4 regions of the Streptomyces sp. NPDC002176 genome follow, and region 2 is predicted to be linked to each of the others. Evidence: riboswitches for the same ligand, from Rfam matches in the RefSeq annotation. Region 2 holds a riboswitch; each other region holds the start of a gene.
The links. Region 2 has a riboswitch for cyclic di-AMP ahead of ACI2LY_RS27625 (transglycosylase family protein). Riboswitches for the same ligand answer to the same signal wherever they lie in the genome.
Positions count from the first base shown of each region.

Region 1: linked by a shared signal. The riboswitch ahead of ACI2LY_RS07775 (M23 family metallopeptidase) and the one ahead of ACI2LY_RS27625 (transglycosylase family protein) in region 2 are both predicted to bind cyclic di-AMP.
Region 3: linked by a shared signal. The riboswitch ahead of ACI2LY_RS13220 (transglycosylase SLT domain-containing protein) and the one ahead of ACI2LY_RS27625 (transglycosylase family protein) in region 2 are both predicted to bind cyclic di-AMP.
Region 4: linked by a shared signal. The riboswitch ahead of ACI2LY_RS22195 (C40 family peptidase) and the one ahead of ACI2LY_RS27625 (transglycosylase family protein) in region 2 are both predicted to bind cyclic di-AMP.

Region 1 is NZ_JBJDQW010000001.1:1,724,005-1,731,444, forward strand. It holds gene ACI2LY_RS07755 (hypothetical protein) at 1-475, shown strand, start outside; gene ACI2LY_RS07760 (PLP-dependent aminotransferase family protein) at 532-1,959, opposite strand; gene ACI2LY_RS07765 (aldo/keto reductase) at 2,027-2,998, shown strand; gene ACI2LY_RS07770 (GntR family transcriptional regulator) at 3,180-3,851, opposite strand; gene ACI2LY_RS07775 (M23 family metallopeptidase) at 4,036-4,779, opposite strand; cyclic di-AMP (ydaO/yuaA leader) riboswitch at 4,792-4,945, opposite strand; gene ACI2LY_RS07780 (M16 family metallopeptidase) at 5,178-6,566, opposite strand; gene ACI2LY_RS07785 (M16 family metallopeptidase) at 6,563-7,440, opposite strand, start outside.
Region 2 is NZ_JBJDQW010000006.1:432,708-440,147, reverse strand. It holds gene ACI2LY_RS27645 (exopolyphosphatase) at 331-1,272, opposite strand; gene ACI2LY_RS27640 (DUF501 domain-containing protein) at 1,269-1,814, opposite strand; gene ACI2LY_RS27635 (septum formation initiator family protein) at 1,860-2,339, opposite strand; gene eno (phosphopyruvate hydratase) at 2,487-3,767, opposite strand; gene ACI2LY_RS27625 (transglycosylase family protein) at 4,073-4,774, opposite strand; cyclic di-AMP (ydaO/yuaA leader) riboswitch at 4,779-4,957, opposite strand; gene ACI2LY_RS27620 (transglycosylase family protein) at 5,160-6,182, opposite strand; gene ACI2LY_RS27615 (cytochrome P450) at 6,306-7,440, opposite strand, start outside.
Region 3 is NZ_JBJDQW010000002.1:1,061,644-1,069,083, forward strand. It holds gene ACI2LY_RS13190 (hypothetical protein) at 1-200, opposite strand, end outside; gene ACI2LY_RS13195 (flavodoxin family protein) at 387-968, shown strand; gene ACI2LY_RS13200 (ABC transporter permease) at 965-1,837, opposite strand; gene ACI2LY_RS13205 (ABC transporter ATP-binding protein) at 1,824-2,786, opposite strand; gene ACI2LY_RS13210 (outer membrane lipoprotein carrier protein LolA) at 2,825-4,018, opposite strand; gene ACI2LY_RS13215 (polyprenyl synthetase family protein) at 4,242-5,252, opposite strand; cyclic di-AMP (ydaO/yuaA leader) riboswitch at 5,801-6,036, shown strand; gene ACI2LY_RS13220 (transglycosylase SLT domain-containing protein) at 6,040-6,522, shown strand; gene ACI2LY_RS13225 (HAD family hydrolase) at 6,588-7,415, opposite strand.
Region 4 is NZ_JBJDQW010000004.1:659,654-667,093, reverse strand. It holds gene ACI2LY_RS22225 (ABC transporter ATP-binding protein) at 1-175, opposite strand, end outside; gene bioD (dethiobiotin synthase) at 330-1,049, opposite strand; gene ACI2LY_RS22215 (adenosylmethionine--8-amino-7-oxononanoate transaminase) at 1,051-2,328, opposite strand; gene bioB (biotin synthase BioB) at 2,321-3,520, opposite strand; gene ACI2LY_RS22205 (8-amino-7-oxononanoate synthase) at 3,699-4,829, shown strand; gene ACI2LY_RS22200 (ATP-binding protein) at 5,052-5,522, shown strand; gene ACI2LY_RS22195 (C40 family peptidase) at 5,602-6,075, opposite strand; cyclic di-AMP (ydaO/yuaA leader) riboswitch at 6,079-6,292, opposite strand; gene ACI2LY_RS22190 (hypothetical protein) at 6,634-6,942, opposite strand; gene ACI2LY_RS22185 (ATP-dependent Clp protease proteolytic subunit) at 6,950-7,440, opposite strand, start outside.

The DNA of each region.
Region 1 (7,440 bases), on a different contig from region 2:
TGCGGTGGGATACGACCGACAGCAGCAGCGCCTGGCGGCGTCGGAGATGCTGGAGCAGCTCCGCGAGCAACCGGTGGAGCCGTACCGGGACGGGCGGCCGGTCCCGCGGGTGATCGATGTGGTGGGGCGACGCAGTGGCGAGCCGCGCCCGTTCGGGGTCAATGTCACCCCGGTCGACGGACACCTCTACATCTGCTCGGCGACGCGTGCGCGGGACTGGGTCCGCAATCTGCTCGCGGTCGGGCGGTGCCGCATCGAGCGCGACGGACCCGACGGCGAACACGCCGAGTGCGATCCGGTCCTGGTGGAAGGACGTGAGGCAGCGCGAGCGCTTGCGACCTATCTCCCTCAGGTCGGCTACCGGGACCCGCGTCTGCCGTTCGAGCCGGAAGCCTCACTCGATGAGATCGAGCGTCATGTCGACAAGACGGCCGTCTTCAGGCTCGACCCCATCGCCATGAACCGCACAGCGTGACAGGCCAGGTCGATCGGGCCGGTCTCGGCGTGGCCACCAGGTCCGAATGCCGTCGACTACCGCGGTGGTCCGCTGTCGTGCGCGCTCTGATCGGCCACCGACGCGGCGAGCACGACCACGGCGGCGTCGACCGCGCCGTCGGCGAGGTTGCCGTAGCCCAGGACGAGGCAGTCGGCCGGTTCCCGGCGGTCCACTCGATAGGTCCCCAGGTCGACCAGTCGAAGCCCGCGGGCGGCCGCGGCCGTGACGACACCGGCCGCGTCGACGGCGTCCCCGAGGTGGGCCACCAGGTGCAGACCGGCGGCCGACCCGGTGACCTGGCTCGTCGGTAGCCGGGTGCGCAGCGCGTCGAGCAGGGCGGCCCGCCGGGCCCGGTAGCGCTGTCGCACCGATCGCAGGTGGCGGTCATAGCCACCGGTCCGGACCAGGCGGGCGAACGCCAGTTGGTCCAGCACCGGCGGGCCGGACCGGACGGTGCCGCTCGCCCGCAGCACCCGGTGCCACCGCGGCGGCGCGACCACCCAGCCGATGCCGAGGGCCGGTGACAGGGTCTTGCTGACCGAACCGAGGAGCACCACTCGCTGCGGGCACATCCCCTGGAGCGCGCCCAGCGGGCGGTGGTCGTAGCGGAACTCGGCGTCGTAGTCGTCCTCCAGCACCACCCCGTCGATCCGCCGCGCCCACTCCACGAGCGCGGCGCGCCGCTCCGCGGTGAGCGGGACGCCGGTCGGAAACTGGTGGGCCGGGGTGGTGAGCACCGCCCGGACCGCCGGATCGCGGTCCAACTCGGCCACCCGCAGGCCATGCTCGTCCACCGGGACCGGTACGACGGTCAGCCCGGCCTCACGCGCCACGTGACGCAGCCGCGTCCAACCGGGGTCCTCGACGGCCACGCGAGTGATCCCCTCGGCCCGCAAGGCCCGGAACAGGCGGGCGGCGCCGTCGGTGACGCCCGTGCAGACCACGATGCCGTCGGTGTCCACCGCGACGCCCCGGGAGCGGCGCAGGTGGTCGGCCAGGACCCGGCGAAGCTCGGGGTGTCCGCCCGGCGGGGGGAAACCCAGGTCGGCGAACGGCACCCGGCGCGCCTGGTCGCGGACCGCCTCACCCCACCGGGCGCGCGGGAACGCCCGTAGATCCGGCAGGCCCGGGGTCAGGTCGAACTGGGCCTGTGGTGTCGGCGGTCGGTCGGCCTCCGGCGGCTCCGGCACCGTGTCGGGAGTCCAGCGCACCCTGGTGGCCGACCCGACCCGCGCGTCCAGGTACCCCTCAGCCACCAGTTGCGCGTACGCCTGGGTGACGACCCAGCGGGAACAGCCCAGGTCGGCGGCGAGGGTGCGGCTCGGCGGCAGCGCACTGCCCGCGGGCAGCCGCCCGGAGCGGACCGCCGCCCGCAGCGCGCGGGTCAGCCGCTCGTGCTTCGCGCCCGCCCCCGGGAGGTCGAGCAGCGCGCCCCACGCGAGATTGGTCCGGGATTCCTCCATGCGAATGGATCGTAGGGCCGAGCCAATCGCCGTTAGCGTCATCCGCGATCACCAACAGGAGGTTCACATGGAACAGCGGACCTTGTCCGACGGCGGCGGGTCGAGGCTCGGCGTGAGTGCGCTGTGCCTGGGCACCATGCACTTCGGCACGACGGTCGACGAACGGCGGGCGTTCGCCATCCTCGACCGGTTCACCGACGCAGGCGGCACGTTCATCGACACCGCCAACACCTACGCGTTCTGGGTGCCTGGCGGCACCGGTGCGGAGAGCGAGGAGCTGTTGGGCCGGTGGCTGGCGTCCCGGCGGGCCAGGGACCGGGTCGTACTGGCCACCAAGGTAGGAGCGCTGCCCGACCCGCCGGGCGCCACCTGGCCGCAGCACGCGGAAGGGCTGTCCCACAAAGTGGTCCGGGCCCAGGCCGAGGCCAGCATGAGCCGCCTGGGCACCGACCACCTCGATGTCTACTTCGCCCACATCGAGGACCGGCGCACACCGTTGGAAGACACCGTGGCCACCTTCGCGTCGTTGGTGACCGACGGCCTGGTCCGGGTCACCGGGTGCAGCAACCACGCCGCCTGGCGCGTCGCCCATGCCCGTGAGATCGCCAGGAGCGCGGGGCTGCCCGGCTTCGCCTGCGTCCAGCAGCGCCACACCTACCTACGGCCGCGGCCGGGCGCCGAGTTCGGCGCGAACCCGCACATCAGCGACGAGCTGCTCGACTACGCGCGCGAAGAGCCCGACCTGACCGTGCTCGGCTACTCGGTGCTGCTGTCCGGCGCGTACACCCGCTCCGACCGGCCCCTGCCCGAGCAGTACGACCACGAGGACAGCAGGCGTCGGCTGGCGGTGCTGGCTGACGTGGCGAACGAGTTGGGCGCGACGCGGAACCAGGTGGTCCTCGCCTGGCTGCTGCGCGGCGACCCGCCGGTGCTGCCGGTGCTCGGCGTCAGTTCGGTGGACCAGCTCGACGAGTGCCTCGGCGCCCTGGATTTGGAGCTGGACGACGAGCTGCGGCACCGCCTCGACAACGCCTCATGACCTTGCGAGACCCCGCCGGAGGCGGCGAGAGATGCACCCCCACTCATTTCGAAGACGCGCTATCGACGCGGGGAATTCCGGCACCACGAAAAGCGCGCCGTCGGTGAATGGCGGCACGTCGGAAAAAGGGCAGCGCAATTGCCCGGCACGCGAATATCCCTCTTTGTATACAGCGCCCGTGTTAATTCCGGAGTCCCGCTGTGTTTACAGCATGTTGCGGGTGCCGGGTGGGGGTGCGCGGTCGGTGGGCGAGGGTCGCGCGCTCGGTGTGGAGCGCGGTGACCGCCCGCGCGCGTTCGGCGTCGCCGCGTGCCACCGCGTCGACGATCGCGCCGTGTTCCGCCCAGGTCTCCGGGGGGCTGGCCGGGCCGTCCACGGTGTACATCCAGGCGATCTTGTGGCGGAGCTGGGTGAGCGCCGAGGTCAGCGCGTGGCTGCCGCACGCCTGGGCGAGCGTCTCGTGGAACCAGCCGTCCAGCGCGCGCAGGTCGTCGCTGTTGCCGAGCCGCGCCCGCTCCTGACCCAGTCTGACCAGGCCGCGCAGCACCTTCAGATGGGCCTCGGTGCGCCGCTGGGCGGCCCGCGCGGCACCGAGCGGCTCCAGCAGCAGACGCATCTCCAGCAGGTCGGCGGCCTCCTGCTCGGTGGGCTCGGCCACGCAGGCGCCCGCGTGCCGCCGGGTCACGACGAAGCCCTCGGCCTCCAGGGTGCGCAGCGCCTCGCGGACGGGGACGCGGGAGACGCCATAGCGGCGGGCGAGGACCTCCTCGGTCAGCCGGGCGCCGCGCTCGTGGACCCCGGCGACGATGTCGTCCCGGATCGCCGTGCACACCGAGTGCGCCGGAATACGCATGACCCACCTCCGCCTTAATGCCCGTGAAACGCCGACGACCGCGCTTGTTCCGTGACTCTATGGCAATGCGCGGAGATTTCCGATGGCGGACCGGAATCCATGGCTATTTTTTGGACAGCACCCGGAGGAAAGCGGGCAGCGAAAAGCCCCGGCCGGGTGGGCCGGGGCTTTTCGCAGGAGAGGGTCAGACGTTCACGCCGTGCTTGCGGAGGTAGGCGACGGGGTCGATGTCGGACCCGTAGTCGGGGCCGGTGCGCGCCTCGAAGTGCAGATGCGGGCCGGTGACGTTGCCGGTGGCGCCGGACAGGGCGATCTGCTGGCCGGGGACGACCCGCTGGCCCACGCTGACGCCGATGGACGACAGATGGCCGTACTGGGTGTACATGCCGTCGGCCATCTTGATCACGATCTCGTTGCCGTACGCGCCGCCCCAGCCGGTGGAGACCACGGTCCCGGCACCGGCCGCGTGGACCGTGGTGCCGCTGGCGGCGTGGAAGTCGATGCCGGTGTGCGAACCGGACGACCACAGGGAGCTGGAGGACTGGTAGGCGGTGGAGACGTAGGAGCCGGTGATCGGCATGACGAAGGAGTTGAGAAGCTTGCGCGCGGCGTCGCGGGCGGCGCGCTCCTTGGCCTCGCGGGCCCGCTCGGCGGCGGCCCGCTCGGCGGCCTCCTCGGCGGCCTTGCGCTCGGCGGCCGCCTTCTGCGCGGTGGCCTGCGCGGCGATCTCGTCGGCGAGGGTGTCGCTGACGGCGATGACGGGGGTGAGGCCGGTGTTCTCGACGGAGTTGTCCGCGGCGAGTGCCGGGGAGGCCGCGAGGGTGCCGACGACACCGGTGGTGAGGGCCGCCACACCGGCCGCGGTCGCGGTGGTGCGCTTGACCCGACCGGGCTTGCGGTGCTTCCCGGAGGCGCACATGAACGCCATGAGCAGGCTGTTCCTTTCCTTCCCTCTCGCCTACCGGGTTAGCTGACGGGTTCGGAGCAGGAAGGTCTCCTACGGCCGCCCTCGCATGCGCGCGGGCGCCCGATTCACCCCAGGGACTGCGGTGGGTCCCCGGCTCCCCCTACGGGGGACTCGGCGATGACTGTCCGGTGCCGCGGGCGCGGCGCACTGCCTGACGAACAGCCCGGAAGAAGCTAAAGGGGACGGGAGCGGATCTTCAAACGGGTCCGGACTTTTGTAGCGCATCCCACACGCCAGAGGGGTAACCTCCGCCTCAATCCGGACATTTGGTGACCGCTGTTCGAGCACACTCCCGAACACACGTGTGGACCCTGACGACTCATGTGCCATCAGGGCCCACACGCGCAAGCTCGCGTCGGCTACTCGGCCGAGACCACCTTGACCTCGCCGATGCCCAGCGCCTCGACGGGCTCCTTGATCTGGGCGGCGTCGCCCACCAGGACCGTGACCAGCCGGTCGGCCGGGAAGGCGTTCACCACGGCGGCCGTGGCCTCCACAGTGCCGGTGGCGGCGAGCGTGCGGTACAGCTCCGCCTGGAAGTCGTCCGGCAGATGCTGCTCGACCTGGTCCGCGAGGGTGCCCGCGACGGCGGCGGCCGTCTCGTACTTCAGCGGGGCCACGCCGACGAGGTTCTGCACGGCCACGTCCCGCTCGGCGTCGGTCAGCCCCTCGGCGGCCAGCGTGTGCAGCACCGTCCACAGGTCCGCGAGCGCGGGGCCGGTGTTCGGGGTGTCCACGGAACCGCTGATGGCGAGCATCGAGGCGCCGGTGCCGTCCGGGGCGGAGCGCAGCACCTGGCCGAAGGAGCGCACGCCGTAGGTGTAGCCCTTCTCCTCGCGCAGGACGCGGTCCAGGCGGGAGGTGAGGGTGCCGCCGAGGCAGTAGGTGCCGAGCACCTGGGCGGGCCACACGCGGTCGTGCCGGTCGGAGCCGATCCGGCCGATGAGCAGCTGGGTCTGCACGGCGCCGGGCCGGTCCACGATGACCACACGGCCGGTGTCGTCGGCGGTCACCGGCGGCACCGGGCGGGCCTGGCCGGGCGTACCGGTCCAGGCGCCGAGGGTCTCGGCGAGCAGCGCGTCGAGGTCGATGCCGTCGAGGTCGCCGACGACGACCGCGGTGGCGGTGGCGGGGCGCACATGGCGGTCGTAGAAGGCGCGGACGGCGCCCGCGTCGATCTTCTCGACGGTCTCCTCGGTGCCCTGGCGCGGCCGGGACATGCGCGCGGAGGACGGGAACAGCTCCTTGGACAGCTCCTTCGCGGCACGGCGGGCCGGGCTGGCCAGCTCGTGCGGGATCTCGTCCAGGCGGTTGCGGACCAGGCGCTCGATCTCGCTCTCCGCGAAGGCGGGGGCACGCAGGGCGTCCGCGAGCAGGGTGAGGCCCTTCTCCAGGCGGGAGGCGGGCACCTCCAGGCTGAGCCGGACGCCGGGGTGGTCGGCGTGTGCGTCCAGCGTGGCGCCCGCGCGCTCCAGTTCGGCGGCGAACTCCTCGGCGGAGTCCTTGTCGGTGCCCTCGGAGAAGGCGCGCGCCATCAGGGTGGCGACGCCGTCGAGACCGGCCGGTTCGGCGTCCAGGGGGGCGTCGAGCAGTACCTCGACGGCGACGACCTGCTGGCCGGGGCGGTGGCAGCGCAGCACGGTCAGGCCGTTGTCCAGGGTGGAGCGCTCGGGGGCCGGGAACGCCCACGGCTTGGCCTGACCGGCCTGCGGCTGGGGGTGGAACTCCATGGGGGCGAGCTCGGTCACTTGGCCGTCTCCTCGTCGTCGTTGCCGGCCTCTACGGTGGCCTCGTGCTCCGGGTCGTCGGGCAGGTCGGTGTCCTCGACCGCCTCCGGGGACTTCGGCTCGTAGACGAGCACGGCGCGGTTGTCCGGGCGCAGGCGGGCCGCCGCGACCTCGCGGACCTCTTCGGGAGTGATGTCGAGGACGCGCCGCACGGCGGTCAGGGCGAGCTGCGGGTCGCCGAACAGGACGGCGTACCGGCACAGTTCGTCGGCGCGGCCCGCGACCGTGCCGAGCCGGTCCAGCCACTCGCGCTCCAACTGGGCCTGGGCGCGCTCCATCTCCTCCGGGGTGGGGCCCTCCTGCGCGAAGCGGGCCAGCTCCTCGTCGATGGCGGTCTCGATGACCGGCACCTCGACGTCGCCGGAGGTCTTCACGTCCAGCCAGCCCAGCGAGGGCGCGCCGGACAGCCGGAGCAGCCCGAACCCGGCGGCGACGGCCGTACGGTCGCGGCGCACCAGGCGGTTGTAGAGGCGGGAGGACTCGCCGCCGCCGAGGACGGTGAGGGCGAGGTCGGCCGCGTCGGACGCGCGCGTGCCGTCCTCCGGGAGCCGGTAGGCGGCCATCAGGGCGCGCGCCGGGACCTCCTCGACGACGACCTCGCGCAGCTCGTCCCCGATGACCTCGGGCAGCGAGCCGTCGCGCGGGGCGCCCTTGCCGTCGTGGCCGGGGATGGAGCCGAAGTACTTCTCGATCCAGGCCAGCGTCTGCTCGGGGTCGATGTCGCCGACCACGGAGAGCACCGCGTTGTTGGGCGCGTAATAGGTGCGGAAGAACGCGCGGGCGTCCTCCAGCGTGGCCGCGTCCAGGTCGGCCATGGAGCCGATCGGGGTGTGGT
Region 2 (7,440 bases):
GTTGTCAATGCCGCTTGAGCTGGCTTTCCGACCCCTGTGACCCCTCGCGCGACCCCCCGCGCAGGCACTCCGGACACCTCGGCGAAACCCCGTCGCAATACGGTCGTGATCATGCTCCAGGGGCCGTCCGGGCCCCGAACGGGTCAATGCGGACCCTTGCGTCCCCCACCGGGGCCGATTTCCTTGTGAAGAACTTCACGAAGGTTCTGACGCGAGCCCCGCGAAGCGGCGTGCCGGCCGCCCCGCGAGGGCGCTCAAACGACGTCCAGGCTGCTCAGCCGCACGCTACTGGACGGTAACGAGCCGTTCTTCCAAGGCCGTCGGGCTCGGTTACGCCACGGACCACGCGATGCCGTCGAGGATGTCGTGTTCGCTGACGACGACCTCCTCGGCGCCGGTGCGCTCCATGATCGCGAGCAGTACGAGGGCGCCAGCGCCGATCACGTCGACCCGGCCGGGGTGCATGGAGGGGACCTCCGCGCGCTCGGCGTGCGAGGAGCTGAGGAGCCACTCGGTGATCTGACGGACCCGGGCGCGGGAGATCCGGGAGTGGTGGATGCGTGCGGAGTCGTACTCCGGCAGCTCCAGGGCGATGGCGGACACCGTGGTGACCGAGCCCGCGAGCCCGACCAGGGTGCGCGCCTCGGCGAGCGGCACGGTCTCGGCCGCGAGGTCGAGCGCGGCCTCGATGTCGGCCCGCATGGCGGCGACCTGCTCGTGCGCGGGCGGGTCGGTGACCTTGCCGTCGTGCACCAGGTGCCGCTCGGTCAGCCGCACACAGCCGATGTCCACGGACCGCGCGGCGCCCACGTGGTCGTCCCCGACGACGAACTCGGTGGAGCCGCCGCCGATGTCCACCACCAGATACGGCTTCTCCAGGTGGTCGCCGCCGGACAGCTCCCTGGTCGCACCGGTGAAGGAGAACTCGGCCTCCTGGTCGCCGGTGATGACCTCCGGCTCCACGCCGAGGATGTCCACGACCCCGCGCACGAACTCGTCCCGGTTCTCCGCGTCGCGCGAGGCGGAGGTGGCGACGAACCGCACCTTCGTCGCGCCGAGTTCGCGGATGACCTGGGCGTACTCGCGGCACGCGGCGAAGGTGCGCTCCAGCGCCTCGGGGGCGAGACGGCCGGTGCGGTCCACGCCCTGGCCGAGCCGCACGATCGTCATCCGGCGGTCCAGATCGGTCAGTTCACCCGTCTCCGGGTCCGCGTCGGCGACCAGCAGCCGGATCGAGTTGGTGCCGCAGTCCACGGCGGCGACGCGGGTCATCGCTGCTCCTCCGCACCGGACGCGCAGGCGCCGGGCACCACGCACGGGCCCTTCGCCCACCACTCGGGCAGCATGGCGATGGCCTCGTCGCCCAGCGGGTTCACGCCCGGACCGGCGGCCAGCGAGTGGGCGACCAGGACGTGCAGGCACTTCACCCGGTCGGGCATGCCGCCCGCGCTGGGGAAGCCCGCCAGCACCTCGATCTCGTCGCGGCGCCGGATGTAGTCCTCGTGCGCGGCCCGGTAGGCGGCGGCCAGCTCCGGGTCGGTCTGCAGCCGGTCGGTCATCTCCTTCATGACGCCGTTGGCCTCGAGCGTGCCGATGGCCGAGTTGGCGCGCGGGCACGTCAGGTAGTACGTCGTCGGGAAGGGCGTGCCGTCGGGCAGCCGGGGCGCCGTCTCCACGACGTCCGGCTGACCGCACGGGCAGCGGTGGGCGATGGCCCGCAGGCCGCGCGGCGGGCGGCCGAGCTGGAGCTCGAAGGCGGCGATGTCCGCCTCGGTGGGCTCGGTACGCGGAGTGTGGGGCGGGGGCGTTTCCATGACTGCTTCCGTAAGTGGCTTGTGTCGGTCACCGGCGGGTGCCGGTCACTGGTCTGAGGCGTCGGACTTGTCGACGCCGTCCCAGACGTTCGCGTACCAGGGCCGGTGGGCGGCCCCCCGGTCGGTGCGGGACTGCTTGGCGGCGCCCGGGTCGATGACGACGAACCCGGTCTCGCCGGGCATGACGTAGTGCAGCCTGCGCCGGATCTGCTGCTCGGCGTAGGCGTCGTCCTGCCAGCGGGCCTTGACGTCCCTGAGCTGCTCCACCCGGGCACGGGCCTGTTCCTGGCGGTTCTTCAGGTCCGCGATCTCGGCGCGCTGGGAGACGTACTGCCGCATCGGGTAGGCGAGCGCCACGATCATCGAGCACAGCACCAGGGCCAGCAGGGCGGCGCGTCCGGTGAGGCGCGAGGGGCGGCGGGCCTGCCGCTTGGTCTGGGACCGGTAGACGCGGGCCGCCGTCTGCTCACCGAGCAGCCGCAGCCTGGTCGTGGTGGAGAAACGGTCCCGGTCCCTCGCGGCCATCTGGCCCTCCGCCTCCGCTGTGCCTCTTGTGCTGGGGGTTCCTGCTGTGCGCTGACGCGCGTACGTCCCCGGACACGGTACGGGACCGGGTCCGGGGACGTACGTACGACGGGCGGGGGCGGCCCCGCGCCGACCCGCGCCGGGGTATCAGCCCTTGAAGCGCGGGAAGGCGCTGCGGCCCGCGTAGACCGCGGCGTCGTCGAGGATCTCCTCGATGCGCAGCAGCTGGTTGTACTTGGCGACGCGCTCGGAGCGGGCCGGGGCACCGGTCTTGATCTGGCCGCAGTTGGTGGCGACGGCCAGGTCGGCGATGGTGACGTCCTCGGTCTCGCCGGAGCGGTGGGACATCATGCACTTGTAGCCGTTGCGCTGGGCCATCTCGACGGCGTCCAGGGTCTCGGTCAGCGAGCCGATCTGGTTGACCTTGACCAGCAGGGCGTTGGCGATGCCCTCCTCGATGCCGCGGGCGAGGCGCTCGGGGTTGGTGACGAAGAGGTCGTCGCCGACGATCTGCACCTTGTCGCCGATGCGGTCGGTGAGGACCTTCCAGCCCGCCCAGTCGTCCTCGAACAGCGGGTCCTCGATGGAGACCAGCGGGTAGGCCGCGACCAGCTCCTCGTAGTACTCCGTCATCTCGGCGGCGGAGCGCTCCTTGCCCTCGAAGAGGTACTTGCCGTCCTTGTAGAACTCGGAGGCGGCGACGTCGAGCGCGAGGGCGATCTGCTCGCCGGGGGTGTAACCGGCTTCCTTGATGGCCTCGAGGATGAGGTCGAGGGCCTCACGGTTGGAGCCGAGGTTCGGGGCGAAGCCGCCCTCGTCGCCGAGGCCGGTGGCGAGGCCCTTGTTCTTCAGGACCTTCTTGAGGGTGTGGTAGACCTCGGCGCCCCAGCGGACGGCCTCGGAGAAGGACTCCGCGCCGATCGGGGCGATCATGAACTCCTGGATGTCCACGTTGGAGTCGGCGTGCGAGCCGCCGTTCAGGATGTTCATCATCGGCACCGGGAGCAGGTGCGCGTTGGGGCCGCCCAGGTAGCGGAACAGCGGCAGGTCGCTGGCCTCGGAGGCGGCGTGGGCGACGGCGAGGGAGACGCCGAGGATGGCGTTGGCGCCGAGCGAGCCCTTGTTGTCGGTGGCGTCCAGGTCGAACATGGCCTGGTCGATCAGGCGCTGCTCGGTGGCGTCGTAGCCGACCAGCTCCGGGCCGATCTGCTCGATGACGGCGAGGACGGCCTTCTCGACACCCTTGCCCTGGTAGCGGTTCGGGTCACCGTCACGCAGCTCGATGGCCTCGAAGGCACCGGTGGAGGCGCCGGACGGGACGGCGGCACGACCCGTGCTGCCGTCGTCGAGGCCGACCTCGACCTCGACCGTGGGGTTGCCTCGGGAGTCCAGGATTTCCCGAGCTACAACAACGTCGATGGACGGCACGAGCATCTCCTTCGTGGATGTGACGCGATGAGTGCGGGGCGCGCCGGATGGCATGCCTTGCGTCTAGAGCCTAACCGTCCCAGGGGTGCCGGCCATCGACCGACCGCCTCGTGGACGGGGTGGTGCAGGGAGACCGTACCTATTGTTCAGGCCCGGAACAAAGGGTTCTGGGCAACAGGCGGGCCGGGGGCGGAACGCGCACCGCCCCGGCGCGCGGGGGAAGCGCGCCGGGGCGGGGGTCCGTGGAAGGACCGGAAGCTCAGGGGCCGATCGGGCTGGGGGCCGACCCCGTGAGCGGGTCGCGGTTACTTCAGGTGCAGCATCTGGCCGGGGAAGATGAAGTCGGCCTTCTCGACGATGTCCTTGTTCAGGTCGTACAGCTTCTTCCAGCCGCCGTCGACCTTGTGCTTCGTGGCGATGGAGCTGAGCGTGTCGCCCTTGACCACCTTGTACTCGCCATCGCCCTTCTTGACCTTGTCACCGGTCGGGGTGGTGACGGTCTTGCTCGCGTCCGGGCGCTCGGTGGAGCGGGACGCGGCCTGGTCGTCGGAGGTGCGGTCGGAGGTGTCGGCCGCGGCCTTGTCCTCCGTCTTGGTGTCCGTGGAGGGAGCCGGGGCGGCCGAGCCGCTGTACGGCGTGCTGGACAGGCCCGTGCCGCAAACCGGCCAGGCACCCTTGCCCTGGGCGGAGAGCACCTTCTCGGCGACGGTGATCTGCTGTTCCTTGCTCGCCTTGTCGGCGGTGGCGGCGTACTGCGTACCGCCGTACGCGGCCCACGTGGAGGCGGAGAACTGCAGACCGCCGTAGTACCCGTTGCCGGTGTTGATGGACCAGTTGCCGCCCGACTCGCACTGGGCGACGGCGTCCCACTCGGAACCGGTGGCGGCGGACGCGCTGCCCGACGCCATCACCGGGCCCGCGACGGCCGCACCGGCGACACCGGCGAGCGCGAGGACACGGACGGTCTTGGACGGGCGACGGCGCTTGCCCTTGCTGGAGAACAGCATGGATCGATCCCCTCACCGACGCCTGCGAGGTGAGCTGTCGGGTTCGGGCCGGTTGAGTTGCCCGGCCACCCCTCCCTGGTACTTCCGGAAGGCGTGGCTCCACCCCAAGCCCGTCCCGGCGTCAATCACCGGTTCGGGCACCTACCTTGGGTCCCCCGCTCCTGCCTACGGCGCTTGACGCGACGATTGTCCCCGACGGCCGCTGGCAGGATTCGGCGTTGCGGCCACGGGTGCTCGTGGTGACGAGCGGTCCCGACCGTAGACACGCCTCGCGGCGAATTTCAAAAACGATCAGGTCTTCTGAGAGTCATCCCACACTTTCGCCAAATAGGACATATAAGAGGATAGCGGGGCGTCAAATGCCGCTACATGAAGCCTGTTGGCCCTATTCGCCCGGCAGCTTCAGGGTCTGCCCCGGGTCGACATGGTTCGGGTCCGAGCCGATGGCCTGCTTGTTCGCGGCGTACAGGGCCTCCCAGCCGCCCGCCACGTCAAGGGAGTCGGCGATGGAGCCGAGCGTGTCACCGTCGCGGACGGTGTAGCCGCTCGGGGAGGCGGTGGCGTGGCGGCCCGTGGCGGCCGCGTGCTGACCTTCCGTCACGCTCTCCTCGGCGCTACCACCCCGGTGACGGCCACCGCCGCCGAGGTCGCCGGTGTCGACCAGGCTCCAGGAGCCGCCGGTCTCCCACGAGTCGTCCGACTCCTTGGCGGCCGGGGCACTGGGGGCCGAACCGCCGCCCTTGTAGCCGCCGTCGGACGCGGCGGGCGCGGAGCCGCCGGAGCGGGAGGTGTCGGTGTCCTTGCCGGAGTGGCCGGAACCGGCCGTCTCGTCGGCGCTCGCGGACGGCTTGCCGGTCTCCTTGGCGGAGGAGTCGGACGACGGGGACGAATCCCCCAGTCCGGACGAGTCGGAACCATCGGACGAAGCGCCCGCTTCGGGAGCCTCGCTCGACTGGTCGGCACCGCTGTCCGAGCCGCCCTGGTCGGCGGACGGGGACTCGCTGACGCCCGTGTCGACGTCCACCGAGGCGGAGTCGGAGGTCAGTCCGGCGAGCAGGGCGCAGGTGGCCCAGTGGGTGGTGCCCTGCTCGGCGAGGATCTTCTCGGCCACCGAGATCTGCTGCGAACGGCTGGCCTGGTCGGCGCTGGCCGCGTACTGCGTGCCGCCGTACTTGTCCCAGTCGTCCTGGGATATCTGGAGGCCGCCGTAGTAACCGTTGCCGGTGTCGGCGCTCCAGGAGCCACCGCTCTCGCACTCGGCGACCTTGTCCCAGGTGGTGCCGTCGGCCGCGTTCGCGCTCGCCGCCCCGAGGAGCGGGATGGCGATGGCGGACGTGGTCACGCCGGCCGCGACGAGGAGCGCCGGAGCCTGGCGGGGTCGACGGTGCCTACCGTTCCCGGAGAGCATGCGGTTGCCTTTCGTGCGACAGCAGTACGGCGTGGCAACTGGTGCTCGGCGCCACACTGATGGGTGAACGTAGCGGCAGACGATCGCTTGTCACAAGTTCATGCCGCACAGATCACGTGAAGATCACATAGTTGAACGTCCGTCATGTGTGTTTTCACGACTGGGACCAACCGGTGTGAACTCCACCGGCAGCGTGCGCAGTCCACGCATGATCAGCCCGCCGCGCCAGCGGAGTTCGGCCGGATCGGCCGCCAGCCGCAGATCCGGGAGCCGGGTGAGCAGGGTGGCCAGCGCGGTCTGGCCTTCCAGCCGGGCGAGCGGGGCGCCCACGCAGTAGTGGATGCCGTGCCCGTACCCCAGGTGCTGGTTGTCGCGGCGGCCGAGGTCCAGCAGGTCAGGGTCGGCGAACCGCTCCGGGTCGCGGTCCGCCGCCGCGAGGACCACCAGCACCGGGTCCCCGGCCGCGATGTCCTGGCCGCCGATGGTGAGCGGCTCGGTGGCATAACGCCAGGTCGCCAGCTCCACCGGGCCGTCGTAGCGGAGCAGTTCCTCCACTCCGGTCTGGAGCAGTCCGGTCTCCCCCGCCGCCAGCGAGAGCTCGAGCCTGCGGCGCTCCTCGGGGTGGGTGAGCAGGGCGTAGGTGCCGTTGCCGATGAGGTTGACGGTGGTCTCGAAGCCCGCGAAGAGCAGGATGAAGGCCATCGCGGCGGCCTCGTTCTCGGTGAGGTGCTCGCCGTGGTCGGAGGCTCGGATGAGCGCCGAGATCAGGTCCTCGCCGGGCGCGGGCTCGGCGGGGAGTGCCTGGCGCTTGCGGTGGATGAGGTCCGCGAGATAGCCGCGCATCTTCTTCACCGAACGCGCCACCCCGCCCCTCGGCCCGCCGCCGTGCCGGATCATCATGCCCGCCCAGTCCCGGAAGTCGTCCTGGTCCTCGCGGGGGACGCCGAGCAGGTCGCAGATGGCGTAGATGGGGAGCGGGAAGGCGAACTCGTGGATGAGGTCGGCCGAGCCCTGCTCGGCGAACCGGTCGATGAGGTCGTCCGTCAGCTCCTGCACCCGGCCCGCGAACTCGGCGACCCGGCGCGGGGTGAACGCCTTGCTGACCAGGCGGCGCAGCCGGGTGTGGTCCGGCGGGTCGATGTTCAGCAGGTGGGTCATCAGGTCGGCCTTGCGCTCACCGGGGATGCCGGTCTTGCCCTTGGCCTGCGCGGTCTCGGCGTGGTGGGCCGGGTTCTTGCTGAGCCGCTGGTCGGCCAGG
Region 3 (7,440 bases), on a different contig from region 2:
TCGTGGATGGTGGCCCGTATCGCCGTACCCCGCGTCGTGGCCAGGTGCTGGAGGTGGCTGAGCACCGCGTCGTGGATGTCCTCGTCCGGAGCCGGGAGGACCGGGGTGCCCGCGACCGACGCCGCGCCGGTGACCGAGACGCGGACCTGGACCGACCGCTCCAGGTCCCCGCGCCGCTTCTCGAAGCTCAGTCGGGACATCCGCTTTTCCCCCACTCCCCTGGCGCCGCGTTCCGGTCGTACGCCTCCTGATAGCCAGTCTCGCCCTCCGCCGCGCCTCGCGGGTCACCACGACGTCACAGCCTCGCACCAGCCACCCTTGCGAGGAGATGGTTGCATGTGCATAAGATGCATGCGGATTAAACTTCTCTTGTCCCTGGGGTCCCCATGAGCCGTCGTTTTCTCTTCGTCCTGGGCAGCGCCCGCGCCGAGGGCAACACCGAGTTCGTCGCCCGCGCGGCCGCCGAGCAGTTGCCCGAGGATGTGGAGCAGGAGTGGGTCCGGCTGGCCGGGCTGCCGCTGCCCGAGGCCGAGGACCTGCGGCACGACAGCGACCACGTACGCCCCGCCGCCGACACCCCCGCCGGGATGCTGCTGGACGCCACCCTGGCCGCCACGGACATCGTGATCGCCTCCCCGCTGTACTGGTACTCCCTCTCCAGCCTCACCAAGCGCTACCTGGACCACTGGTCGGGCTGGCTGCGTATCCCCGAGGTCGGCTTCAAGGACGCCATGGCGGGCCGGACCCTGTGGGGCGTGACCGCGCTCGCGGACCGGGACCCCTCGGTCGCCGAGCCGCTCATCGGCAGCCTCAACAACTCCGCCGCGTACCTGAGGATGCGCTTCGGCGGGGTGCTGCTCGGCAACGGCAGCGGACCCGGTGACGTACGGAACGACACCGAGGCACTGGCCCGCGCGAAGACCTTCTTCGCGGGCGAGACCCCCCTCGCCCGCTTCCCGGGCCGCTAGGCCGTGATGTCCTTCGCCGTGAACCGCGCCCACGCCGCCGTGCCGAAGACCGCCGCGTAGATCCCCTGGAGGACCAGGTTGCGGCGGAGGTCGTCCCAGAGGACCGGGTCGCGCAGGAGGTCGGCGAAGGACAGCCAGTAGTGGGAGAACAGATACGGCTGGATGGCGTGCAGCTGCGGGATCTGGTCGAGGATCTGCACCGTGATCAACAGCCCCACGGTGGTCGCCATCGCCGCGATCCCGCTGTTGGTCAGCGTCGACACGAACAGCCCGAGCGCCGCCACCCCGATCAGCGAGGCCGCCACGGCCAGGGCGATCAGCAGCGCCCGCAGCAGGCCCTCGCCGAAGCCGATCCGGGTGCCGGAGATGGTCGTGACCTCGCCGAGCGGGAACAGCAGCGCGCCCACGGCCAGCGCGGACACCGCGACGACCAGGGTGGCCAGCAGGCAGAAGGCCAGGACGGTCGCGTACTTGGTCAGCAGCAGCCGGGTCCGGCCCGCCGGGGCGACCAGCAGATAGCGCAGCGTGCCCGCGCCCGCCTCGCCCGCCACCGCGTCCCCGGCGATCACCCCGACCGCCATCGGCAGGAAGAACGGCAGGGTCGCCGCGAGCGCGGTGAAGACCAGGAACAGCCCGTTGTTGGTGACCTGCGCGATGAAGGCGGGCCCCCCACCGCCCCGGTCCGGGTCCCCGCCGCCGCCCGTCTCGACCCGTACCGCGATCCCGATCAGCACCGGCACCGCCGCCAGCACCGCGAGCAGGACCAGGGTGCGCCAGCGGCGCAGGGTGGTGACCAGCTCGCTGCGCAGCAGCCCGAAGGTCCACAGCGGCCGGGGCACGGCGGGGTACGTGGTCTCAGCCCGCGACATCGAAGCCCTCTCCGGTCAGTGCCACGAACGCGTCCTCCAGCGAGGCCCGTTCCAGCGTGAACCCCCGTACCCGCACACCCGCCGCGACCAGGGCCGCGTTCACCTCGGCGAGGTCGCGGGCGGGCGGTTCCCCGGTGACCGTCCCGCCGGTCACCGCGAGGTCGGTGACGCCCTGCTCCTTGAGCACGCGGGCCGCGTCGGCCGGGTCCGGGGTGGTCACGGCGAGCCTGCCGCGCGCCCCGGCGGACAGGTCGGCCACCGCGCCCTGGATCACCAGCCGACCGCGGGCCATCACCGCCGCGTGCGTGCAGACCTGCTCGATCTCGTCGAGGAGGTGGGAGGAGAGGAAGACGGTGGTGCCGTCGGCGGCCAGTTCGCGGATCAGGCCCCGGATCTCGCGCATGCCCTGCGGGTCGAGACCGTTGGTGGGCTCGTCCAGCACGAGCAGACGGCGCGGCCGGAGCAGGGCGGCGGCCAGGCCGAGGCGCTGCTTCATGCCGAGCGAGTACGCCTTCGCCTTCTTGCCCCCGGCCGCGGCGAGCCCCACCCGCTCCAGCGCGGCGGCGACGCGGGCGCGCCGGGTGCGGGGGTCGGCGGCCGGGTCGGCGGCGTCGTAGCGCAGCAGGTTGTCCCGGCCGGAGAGGAAGCCGTAGAGCGCGGGGCCCTCGATGAGGGCGCCGACCTCGGGCAGTACGGCGTGGGTGGCGCCCGGCATGGGGCGGCCCAGGACGTGTGCGGTGCCCGAGGTCGGGTCGATCAGGCCCATCAGCATGCGGATGGTGGTGGTCTTGCCGGAGCCGTTGGGGCCGAGGAAGCCGAAGACGCTGCCCGCCGGGACGGTCAGGTCCAGACCGTCCACGGCGAGCTGTCCGCCCCGGAACCGCTTGGTGAGGCCGCGCGTGGCGATGACCGGCGCGGCTTCCTCTCCGGTGGCGGACGGTGGCTCCATCGGTCCCCTTCGTGTGTCGGGCGGCTCCGGCGGGCGGGCTACTTGTCCGCGTCGGCCGCCTTGACCAGGGCGTTCTTGGTGACCGCGCCCGCGTACACGGTGCCGTCGTCGGTGATCAGGGCGTTGACCAGGCGGGTGGAGAAGACGGTGCCCTTGCCGAAGTCGCCGGAGACCGGGTCGCCGAGCGAGCCGAGGAAGCCGCCCATCGCGCCGCCCTGCTGGGACGACTTGTCGCCCTTGGCGCCGGTGTCGAACTTGGCGATGGTGGTCCAGCCCTCGCCGATGGTGTCGGCGCCGCTGAGGTCGCCCGGCGCGAACTGGCCGCCGAAGTCGGGAGCGTGCTCGTCCTTGCCCGGCTTCTCCTCGGTCACCTTCGCACCCTTGGGCGGGCGGAAGTCGAAGGTGGAGGCGGGCGGCGCGGCGAAGGAGACCTTGGTGAAGCCCGCGTCGAACACGGGGGCGCCGCCGCTCTTCGGGGCGAGGGTGAACTTCAGCGGCAGCCCGGTCTTGGCGTCGACGCCGATGGTGACGTCCCGGACGGTGGAACCGGCCTGCTTGGGCTTGATCACGAGCTGGTAGGCGTCGCGGCCCGCGATCCGGGTGGTGCCGTCGACAGTGACCGAGGTGGTGCCGTCGACCGACTTCAGGGCCTCCTTGGCGAAGTCGTCGGGCGTGGCGGACGGCTGGTGCCCGCGCTTGTCGCCCTGCTCGCCGGAGTGCTGGGCGGTGGTGTGGAAGACCTCGTTGCTCGCGCTGTCGTAGCCCCACACGTCCTTGCCGCTGTGGATGAGGCTGTACTCGGCGTCGCGCTCCAGCAGCGAGACCTTCTGCTTCTCGGGGCCGTCGGCGGCCACCCGCAGGGTGTGGGTGCCGGAGGTCAGCTCGGTGAGCTTGGTGCGCGGGTCGGCGGAGGAGCCGTCGCCCTGCTCGCCGGAGCCCATGGTGCCCTGGAGGGAGCCGAGGTCGGGCAGGCCGAGGTCGGTGCTGACCTTGACGGTGCCGGACATCCGCTGGACGTCGGACTTGGCGATCTTCTCGACGAGCTGCTGGGCGCTGATCTTCGGCAGGTCCGGGTCGCCGGAGGCGGCGAGGGCCGGGACCAGCCCGATGGTGGCGGCCGCGACACCCACCACCGCGACGGGCACGACGTACCGGGCGGCCTTGCGGCGGCCGGTACGCGGGTCCTCGTCGGGGCCGGTGCCGGTCGCGTGGTCGGATTCGTACGGTGCCATGTCTGCCTTACCTCCGTCGTCGGCGGCGGCTGCGCTCTATGGGTTCCACCTGAGCCGCCATTCTCACCCGGATCGGTGAGGAGTGGTGGTTTCCCTGGTTCCCATCAGACCAATTCGGCAGTCCTCAAACGTCAGCCCACGGAGCCAACTCGGCGTACGCCTGCGGTATGACGTACGCACCGGACGCCCGCGCCGACCCGTAGGGGTCGGGCAGCGGCACGTCCTAGCCGGCCCGGTGCACCACGGCGTCGCACAGCTCGATCAGCGCCGTCTTCGCCGTGCAGTCCTTCAGCGGGGCGAGCGCGGCGCGGGCCTCCTCCGCGTACCGCACCGCGTCGCGGCGGGCCTGGTCCAGCGCGGGGTGGGCGCGCAGCGCGGTGAGCGCCTGGGCGAGCCGGGCGTCGTCGGTGAGGTCGGAGTCCAGCAGCTCGCACAGCGCGAGGTCGGCGGGCTCGCCGAGCCGGGCGGCGCGCTCGCGCAGCCGCAGCACGGGCAGCGTGGGCACGCCCTCGCGCAGGTCGGTGCCGGGGGTCTTGCCGGACTCGTCGGAGTCGGAGGCGATGTCCAGCACGTCGTCGGCGAGCTGGAAGGCGACGCCGAGGCGCTCGCCGTACTGGGTGAGCACGTCGACGACGCTCTCGTCGGCGCCGGACATCATGGCGCCGAACCGGCAGGACACGGCGACCAGGGAGCCGGTCTTGCCGGAGAGCACGTCGAGGTAGTGCTCGACGGGGTCGCGGCCGTCCTGGGGACCCGCGGTCTCCAGTATCTGGCCGGTGACGAGGCGCTCGAAGGCGAGGGCCTGGACGCGGACGGCCTCGGGGCCGAGATCGGCGAGTATCTGCGTGGCGCGGGCGAAGAGGAAGTCACCGGTGAGCACCGCGACGGAGTTGCCCCAGCGGGTGTTGGCGCTGTCCACGCCGCGCCGCACGGCCGCCTCGTCCATGACGTCGTCGTGGTAGAGCGTGGCCAGGTGGGTCAGCTCGACGACGACGGCGGAGGGCACGATGCGCGGGGCGTGCCGGTCGCCGAACTGGGCGGACAGCAGCACGAGCAGCGGACGGAACCGCTTGCCCCCGGCCCGCACCAGGTGCTGGGCGGAGCCGGTGATGAAGGGGACCTCGCTCTTGGTGGCCTCTAGCAGGCCCGCCTCGACAGCCGCCAGTCCGGCCTGGACATCGGCTTCCAGTGCCTGGTCCCGCACGCTCAGCCCGAACGGCCCGACGACGGTCACGAGGTTCTCCTGTCTGCTGGTGTCTGCTGGCGACTTCACGGCTTGTCGATAGGTCGCTGCCATCAGTCAAGTCAGCGTATCCGGTCCTCTTTGGATCACCGATCGCACCCACCGGTCCAGCTCACGAGGTATCGGTTTTCGTCCGGCATGTCCTGGATGGATGGACAAGGGTCGATATGAGGGGAGTCGGTCGGACGATCCGGCACTCCGGGGGTCATGCCGGTCCAACGAACGGGAGTGCCCCAGAGGTTCCGCCCCGACGGGACCGACACTCCCTAATACCCACAGACGGCCCAAATGCACATAATCCCCCATGTCTGATTTTGCGTATTTTGCGATTCCGTGAGTTGGCTCACGCGGGCCGCTCTTCCGCGCCTACCCCCGCGAACCCCCCTCTCACCCCCTTCTCACCGTGCCCGGTACGGAAGTTGAGGGTTGGCGACCGCAAAGGATCAAGTAGGCCATTTGGGACAGACCAAGGTCAACTAGTACTTCGGGTGAATCCGGTACTTGTTCCGGACATGTGCGGTCGCATACGTTCCCGCCCTGTCAGGCGAACGCCGAATCCTGCCGCGTCTGACACACCCACTCACGAACTCATTCGTACGGCAGGAGCGGGGGACCCAGGTAAGCCGCCGGACCGGTGCGACCCATGTCGCGCCGGGACGGCTCGGGGTGAAGCCGAAATCGTCCCCGGTGTCCGACGGGCACCGGGGACGACGCGGCCGGGCACCTCCCCGCCCGAACCCGACAGCTCACCTCGCAGGCGACGGAGAGGAACTTCGACATGTCTGCTGTTGCTCAGCCGCGCCGTGCCCGCACCAAGCGCATCGTCCGCACGCTCGCCGTCACCGGTACCGGTGCCGCGATGTTCGCGCTCCCCCTCATCGGCGCCACCAGCGCCTCCGCCGCCCCGGCCGCCAAGCCCGCCGCCGCCTCCACCGTGTACCCGAACAACCTGGACGGCTGGATCCGCCAGTCCCTGGCGATCATGGCCGAGAAGGGCATCCCGGGCACCTACAACGGCATCCACCGCAACGTGATGCGCGAGTCCTCGGGCAACCCGCTGGCCATCAACAACTGGGACATCAACGCCATCAAGGGCACCCCGTCCAAGGGCCTGCTCCAGGTGATCGACCCCACCTTCGCCACGTACCACGTGGCCGGCACCTCCTTCGACCCGTACAACCCGGTCGCCAACATCACCGCCGCCTGCAACTACGCGTTCCACCGCTACGGCTCGATCGACAACGTCAACGGCCCGTACTAAGCCGGTACAACCGTCGCACCGCGCCCCCGTCGCACGCCTCGCGCGTACGGCGGGGGCCGCCCGTGTCACCGGGCGAAGAGACGCTCCAGGACGACGGCCACCCCGTCGTCCTCGTTGGAGAGGGTGACCTCGTCGGCCACCGCCTTCAGCTCCGGGTGGGCGCCCGCCATGGCGACGCCGTGCGCCGCCCACTGGAACATCGGGATGTCGTTCGGCATGTCGCCGAAGGCCACCGTGTCCCGGCGGGCGCGGCCCAGGCGCTCGGCGGCCAGCGCGAGACCGGTCGCCTTGGTGATCCCGCACGGCTGCAGCTCGACCGTGCCGGGGCCCGACATGGTGACCGTGGCCAGCGAGCCGACGACCGAGCGGGCCGTGGCCGCCAGTTCGTCGTCGGACAGGCCGGGGTGGCGCAGCAGCACCTTGCTGATCGGTGCGCGCCACAGCTCCGCGCGCCGCTCCACCGGTACGGCGGGCAGGGTCGGGTGCGGCATCCGGTAGCCGGGCTCGATCAGGGTGAGCCCGTCCACGCCGTCCTGGTCGACGGCCGCATGCACCTGGCCCACCTCCGCCTCGATCTTGCCGAGCGCGGTCTCGGCCAGCTCCCGGTCCAGCCGGACCGACCACAGCAGGGTGTGGGTCGCGGCGTCGTAGACCTGGGCGCCCTGCGCGCACACCGCGAGCCCCGTGCCGCCGAGCGCGGCCAGCAGGGGGCGTACGCGGGGCGCGGGGCGGCCCGTGACCACCAGGTGCCGGGCACCGGCGCGGGCCGCCTCCGCGAGCGCGGCGAGCGACCTGGCGGAGAACGTGTCGTCGCCGCGCAGCAGCGTCCCGTCCAGGTCGGTGGCGATGAGCGAGGGACGGGAGCGCGGGGAGGGAGCGGAGGGTGCGGCCATGATCAGAGAATACGGATCACGGGTC
Region 4 (7,440 bases), on a different contig from region 2:
CGGACGGCCCCATCACGGCGGTGAACCGCCCGCGCGCGATGTCCACGTCCACCGAGTCCAGCGCGATCACGGCCGTCTCCCCGGTGCCGTACGCCTTGGTCAGCCCACGGGCCCGGGCCACCGTCCCGTCCCCCGGCACCGCGCCCGGCACGTCCTGAGCAGCAGATGTGAACACGATGCACTCCCCGTCGCCTCGACGTCCCGATCCCTCGGCCATGGCCGAGCCTAGTGTGACCCGAACCACACCTGAAACGATGTTCGGCAATCGGTGGAGCGGTGGATGCAAGCAGGGGGGAATCCGTACGTCCCTACTCCGCGCCCGTACGTCCCTACTCCGCGCCCTCCCGCTCCCGGAACCCGTCCGGGTCCCACGTCCCCCACAGCCGGGGCGACAGCCAGGACGGTGCCTGGGTGCGGAACTCCGTCGGAGGCAGGAGGCCCGTGCCCTGGGGGAGTGCGCCCAGCAGGGGGGCTGCGGCCACCTCCGGGAGGTCGGTGACGTTGCAGCGGGTGGCGAGGTCGGGGGAGGCCGGCCAGGAGCCGATCACCACGCCGGTCAACTCCAGCTCGCGGGAGCGTAGTTCGCGGGCCGTGAGGTCCGTGGAGTTGAGGGTGCCCAGGCCCGCCGGGGCGACCAGCAGGACCGGGGCGCCCAGGAAGGACGCCGCGTCGGCCAGGGTGCCGCCCTCCGGGTCGAAGCGGACCAGGAGGCCGCCCGCGCCCTCGACCAGGACCAGGTCGTGGTCGGTGGCCAGTTTGGCCGCCGCCTCGGCCACGTCCTGCGGCCGCACCGGGGGCAGACCGGCCCGGCGGGCGGCCGTGGCGGGGGCCAACGGGTCGGGGTAGCGGGCCAGTTCGCGGGCCGTGACCGGGCCCGCCAGGCGGGCCACCTCGTCGGCGTCGCCGCGTTCGTCCGGGCGTACGCCTGTCTGTGCGGGCTTCAGGACGGCCACCGAGCGGCCCGACGCGAGGGCGGCGGCCGCCACGGCGGCCGTCACCATCGTCTTGCCGATCTCCGTGCCCGTGCCCGTGATCACCAGTACCGGCATGTCATCCCTCCCGCGCCGCGGCGCACACCGCGCGCGCGATCCGTGCCACGTCCGCGTCGTCCGTGACGTACGGCGGCATCGTGTAGACCAGGTCGCGGAAGGGGCGCAGCCACACGCCCTCCCGCACGGCGGCCCGCGTCGCGGCCGCCATGTCCACCTCGTGGTCGAGCTGGACCACGCCGATGGCGCCCAGCACGCGTACGTCCCGGACACCGGGCAGCTCCGCGGCCTCGGCGAGACCCTCCCGCAGACCGGTCTCGATCCGCTTCACCTCGCCCCGCCAGTCCTGCCCGAGCAGCAGCTCGACCGAGGCGCAGGCCACGCTCGCGGCCAGCGGGTTGCCCATGAAGGTCGGCCCGTGCGCGAGCACCGGCACCTCGCCGCGCGAGATGCCGTCGGCCACCCGCGCGGTGCACAGGGTCGCCGCCAGCGTGAGATAACCGCCGGTCAGCGCCTTGCCCACGCACATCACATCGGGCGAGATCGCGGCATGTTCCGCCGCGAACAGCGCGCCCGTACGCCCGAAGCCGGTGGCGATCTCGTCGAACACCAGCAGCACGTCGTGCGCGTCGCACGCCTCGCGCAGCACCCGCAGATACGCGGGGGAGTGGAACCGCATCCCGCCCGCGCCCTGCACCACCGGCTCCACGATCACGGCGGCCAGTTCGTCCGCGTGCCGCTCGATCATGGACCGCAGATGCTCCGCGTACGCCTCCTCGTAGGCGGCGGGCGGCGCGTCCGCGAAGACCTGGCGGGGCAGCGCGCCGGACCACAGCCCGTGCATGCCGCCCTCCGGGTCGCAGACCGACATCGGGTGCCAGGTGTCGCCGTGGTAGCCGCCGCGCCAGGTCAGCAGGCGCCGCTTGCCGGGACGGCCGAGCGAACGCCAGTACTGCAGGCACATCTTGACGGCCACCTCGACGGACACCGAGCCGGAGTCCGCGAGGAAGACATGCTCAAGACCCTCGGGCGACATGTCGACAAGGAGCTTCGCCAGCCGTACGGCGGGCTCATGGGTAAGCCCGCCGAACATCACATGGCTCATCCGCCCCAACTGCGCGCGCGCCGCCTCGTCCAGCACCGGGTGGCGGTAGCCGTGGATCGCCGACCACCAGGACGACATCCCGTCGACCAGCTCCGCGCCGTCCGCCAGCCGCAGCCGGACCCCGCTCGCCGACTCCACGACGAGCGGTTCGCTGCGGCCCGGCATCGGACCGTACGGATGCCACACATGCCGCCGGTCCAGCTTCAGCAGCTCGGCCGTATCCAGGTCAGGCATTGGGCGCGAGGTCCGTCCCGGCACCCCGGCGGCGCACGGCGACCAGATCGGTGCGCGGCTCGGCGGGCGCGGAAGCCTCGGGTGTACCGCAGACGCCGCCCCCCGCGTGCGAACCGCACCCGGCCGACTCCGCGTCCGTACCGCACCCGCCCGCCGCCGCGTGCGAGCCGCAGCCGCCACCGGCCGCCGCCCGGTGTTCCGGCAGGGTCACCTCGTCCGCGCCCTCCACCTCGAACCCGGCGTCCGCGATCATCTCCAGGTCGGCCTTGCCCGCCTGGCCCTCGCTGGTCAGGTAGTCCCCGAGGAAGATCGAGTTGGCCAGGTGCAGCGCGAGCGGCTGGAGCGAGCGCAGGTGCACCTCACGGCCGCCCGCGATCCGCACCTCCACGTCCGGGCAGACGAAGCGGACCATGGCGAGGATGCGCATACAGCGCTGCGGGGTGAGGTTCCACTCCTTGGCCAGCGGGGTGCCCTCGAACGGGATCAGGAAGTTCACCGGCACGGAGTCCGGGTCCAGCTCGCGCAGCGCGAACACCACGTCCACCAGGTCCTCGTCGCGCTCACCCATGCCCGCGATCAGCCCCGAGCAGGCGGAAAGACCGGCCGCGTGCGCCTTGTGCACCGTGTCCACCCGGTCGGCGTAGGTATGGGTGGTGGTGATCTCGCCGTAGGTCGCCTCGGAGGTGTTGAGGTTGTGGTTGTAGGCGTCGGCGCCCGCCGCGCGCAGCCGCTCCGCCTGGCCGTCGGAGAGCAGGCCGAGGCAGGCGCACACCTCCACGCCCTCGTTCTGGTCCTTGATGGCCTTGATGGTGTCGGAGACCCGGTCCACGTCCCGGTCCGTCGGTCCGCGCCCGGACGCCACCAGGCACACCCGCTTGGCGCCCCCGGCGAGCCCGGCGGCCGCCGCCTCGGACGCCTGGTCGGGCTTCAGCCAGGTGTACTTGAGGATGCCCGCGGTGGAGCCCAGCCGCTGCGAGCAGTAGGAGCAGTCCTCCGGGCACAGGCCCGACTTGAGGTTGACCAGATAGTTGAGTTTCACCCTGCGGCCGAACCAGTGCCGCCGCACCTTGCCGGCCGCGGCCACCACATCGAGCAGGTCGTCGTCGGAGGTGGCGAGCACGGCGAGTGCTTCCTCGCGCGTCGGCGTCTCGCGCCGCAGTCCCTTGTCCACCAGCGTGTTCAGCAGGTCCATGAGGCTTGATCCTGTCCTACCCGACCGCCCGGGGCCAAGGAGACTTCGCACAACGACCGGGGTTCACCGTGTGGGTATTGCCACATCATGGGCGGCTCTCCGCGCCGCTAGTGTCTGTCTGTTGTCTACAAAACCCGTGTGTCTATACAACCCGTGTGAGCGAAAGCCCGGAGGAGCCATGGCGTTCGGCTGGATCGACGAGCAGGCCGAGGCGCGCCGCCGCGCCGGACTCCTGCGGACCCTGCGCCCCCGTCCCGCCGACTCGCCCCTGCTGGATCTGGCGAGCAACGACTATCTGGGCCTGGCCCGCCACCCGGAGGTCGTCGAGGGCGCGGCGGACGCGGCCCGGACCTGGGGCGGCGGCGCCACCGGCTCGCGCCTCGTCACCGGCACCACCGAGCTGCACGCCCGGCTGGAGGCCGAACTCGCCGCGTTCTGCGGCTTCGAGGCGGCCCTCGTCCTGTCCTCCGGGTACGCCGCCAACCTGGCCGCCGTCACCGCGCTCGGTCCGCACGGCTCGCTGATCGTCTCCGACGCGGGCAACCACGCCTCCCTGATCGACGGCTGCCGCCTGGCGCGCGGCACCACCCAGGTCGTCGGGCACGCCGACCCGGAGGCCGTGGCCAAGGCGCTGGCGACCCACCGGGGCGAGGCGATCGCCGTCTCCGACACGGTGTTCTCCGTCGACGGCGACGCCGCCCCGCTGCGCCGACTGGCCGACGTCTGCCGGGAGCACGGGGCCGGGCTGGTCGTGGACGACGCCCACGGGCTCGGCGTGCTGGGGGAGGGCGGCCGGGGCGCGGCGCACGCGGCCGGGCTCGCGGGCGCGGCCGACGTGGTGGTCACCGCGACGCTGTCCAAGTCGCTGGGCAGCCAGGGCGGGGTGGTGCTGGGCCCGGCGCGGGTGATCGGCCATCTGGTCAACACCGCGCGGACGTTCATCTTCGACACCGGACTCGCCCCGGCCGCCGCGGGGGCGGCGCTCGCCGCGCTGCGGCTGCTCCGGCGCGAACCGGAGCGCCCGGCGCGCGTCCGGGAGGTCGCCGCCGAACTGCACGCCCGGCTGACCGCCGAGGGTCTGTCGGCGGTCCGCCCGGACGCGGCCGTGGTCTCCGTACGGGCGCCGTCCGCCGACGCCGCGGTGCGCTGGGCCGCCGACTGCCGTGCCGAGGGTCTGTCGGTGGGATGTTTCCGCCCGCCGTCGGTCCCGGACGGCGTCTCCCGGCTGCGGCTGACCGCCCGCGCGGACCTGTCCGGGGCGGAGATCGAACGGGCCGTTCGGGTCATCACCGCCGTTCGGCCCAGCTGAGGTCGGGAAAAACCCCGTCAAATACGGGCGCACGTCGCAGAGTTCACCCCGTTGAGCGACAGATGTCCGCGTATCTGGGGGGTTGGTTCCCCGGACCGGCCCCGTGATGGCAGGGTGACCTGCACGCACCAGAGCGGGACCGTGTCCGAAGCCTCCGCCCCGCGTCGCCGCGCGGCGTGTGGGAGGTCGGCGGGCCGCCCGTGGGAAAGGGACGACTTCGCCATGGCAGACCATCTGGAAGCATCCGTCACTCTGCCGAGCGATCCCGCCTCGGTCTCCACGGCCCGGTCCTATGTCGTGGGCACCCTGATGGGCTGGGGGCTGCCCTCGGACGACGAGGTGGCCGACACGGTGCGCCTCATCGTCTCCGAACTCGCCACCAACGCCGTCCAGCACACCCTGGGCCAGTCGCCCACCTTCACCGTGGACATCGTGCTGGCCAGGGACGAGCTGCTGCTCATCGGGGTGACGGACAGCCACCCGCGGCTGCCCAAGAGGCTCCCGGCGGCGGTCGCCCAGGACAACGGGCGCGGCATGGCCATCATCCGGTGTCTCACCGTCGAGTGCGGCGGCAAGCTCCGGGTCCGGCCGACCCGCGAGGGCGGCAAGACCGTCTTCGTCGAGCTGCCCTGGAGCGTCCCGGACCGGCCGCTGACCGTCACGGCCCGCCCGGAGCCCTCACCGGCCCGCTGAGAGCCCCGGCGGGGCCAGGAACCGGCTCCGGGGCGCGTGTACGCCCGCGGAAGCCGTCCCCAGCCGTGTTCCGGCGCCGCTAGTTGACCCGGCCGTACCAGACGCTCTTGGTCCAGATCTTCTGGAGCCGCACCACGTCCCCGGACTTCGGCGCGTGCCAGATCTTGCCCTTACCGGCGTAGATGCCGACGTGGTAGACGCTGGAGCCCGAGTGGAAGAACACCAGGTCACCGGCCTTGCGGTGGCCCGAGGAGATGTGGTGCGTCTTGTTGTACTGCTGGGCGGCCGTCCGCGGCAGCTTCTTGCCCGCCTTCTTGAACGAGTACAGCGTCAGGCCCGAGCAGTCGAAGCGGCCCGGCCCGGTGGCTCCGTAGCGGTAGGGGGCGCCCTTCTTGGACGCGGCGACCTTCAGTGCCTTCGACGCGGTGGTCGCGGCGGAGGCGTCGGTGGCCAGTCCCGGCACCATGATCGAGCCGCCCACGGCGGCCAGGGTGAGGGCCGAGGCCGTACCGGCCCGGGCCATCAGCGACGGGACACGATTGAGCGCAGTCATGCGCAACCCTTCGTCAGCCGCCTGTGAAGGATGACCTGTCGGATTCGGGCTGGCGAAGTTGCCCGGCCGTGTCACCACGGCTTCACCCCAAGGGCTGCTCGGCACGATCGTCCGCGTCTCGCGGACATCCGTCCCGGCGACCCGTCTTGCTCGGGTCCTCCACTCCTGCCGATGCACTTCTGTCGACCGGTCATCCGGGTGGCGGCAGGACTCGGCGTCCGCCCGGATGCGCCCCGCCGTTGTGGCGGGGTCTTGTCGTCAGACAGGGATCTTGGCCCACTCCTGTCCGAAAATCCCAATGGAACCGGGGGTTTGTGGTGTTACTCACCACTCACCCGTTCGGGTGGACAGGGGTATGTCCGAGCCGCCGTCAATTCCCCTGCATGGCCCCGGACCTGGGATTCGATCGCCGCGCGTCGGCCCGCCGGGCGCGCCGCGCGCAACTCGGCGGGTCCGGAAACGGGCGCGGAGATACACCGGTCGGCGGTAGCACGTTCGGCCCGTTTCGGCGCGGCGGACGACACGCCGTGCCCCGTCCGGCCGACGGCGGTGTCCGGCTCAGCCGACGTCATCGGGCGGGAGCGCGACGCGCGCGGCCCGGCGCTCCCCGTCCAGCACCCGGAGCGCGTGTGCCAGCGTGCGCCCGTACAGCTCCGCCTCGCCCCGCCCGTGCATCAGCGCGAGCGCGTCACGGAGCGCGGCCGCCGTGCGCACCAGCGCCTGCGCCGCCCTGAGGGCCCGGTACGTGTCCCCGTGCCGGGCCGGGTTGATCCGGCCCAGCAGGTCGGCCGCCTCCAGATAACGGTCGATCAGCTCGCCCTCGGCGCGGGTCAGCGCGGGCAGCGGCGGCAGCTCCTCCGGCAGCACGGCCCGCTCACCGGGCGCCGGGCAGCTGCTTGCGGTCGCGTACGACGCCGTCGACCAGGCCGTGCTCCAGGGCGCCGGTGGCGTCCAGCACCCGCTCCCGCTCCAGATCCGCGGTGACGGTGGCGGCGTCCCGGCCGGTGTGCCGCACGAGCAGCTCCTCCATCAGCTCCCGCGCCCTGACCAGCTCCGCCGCCTTGATCTCCAGGTCGCTGGGCTGCCCCTGCACCGGCTCGGTCAGCTCCGGCTGACGCAGCACCACCCGCGAGCCGGGCAGCGCGAACCGCTTGCCGGGCGTACCGGCCGCGAGCAGCACGGTGGCCACCGAGGCGACCTGGCCCAGGCAGTACGTCCCCACGTCGCAGCCGACGTAGCGCATCGTGTCGTAGACCGCCGTCATGGCGTGGAAGTCGCCGCCGGGGCAGTTCAGGTACAGCGTGATGTCCCGGTCCGGGGCGGCGTGTTCGAGCTGCATGAGCTGGGCGATCACATCCGTGGCCG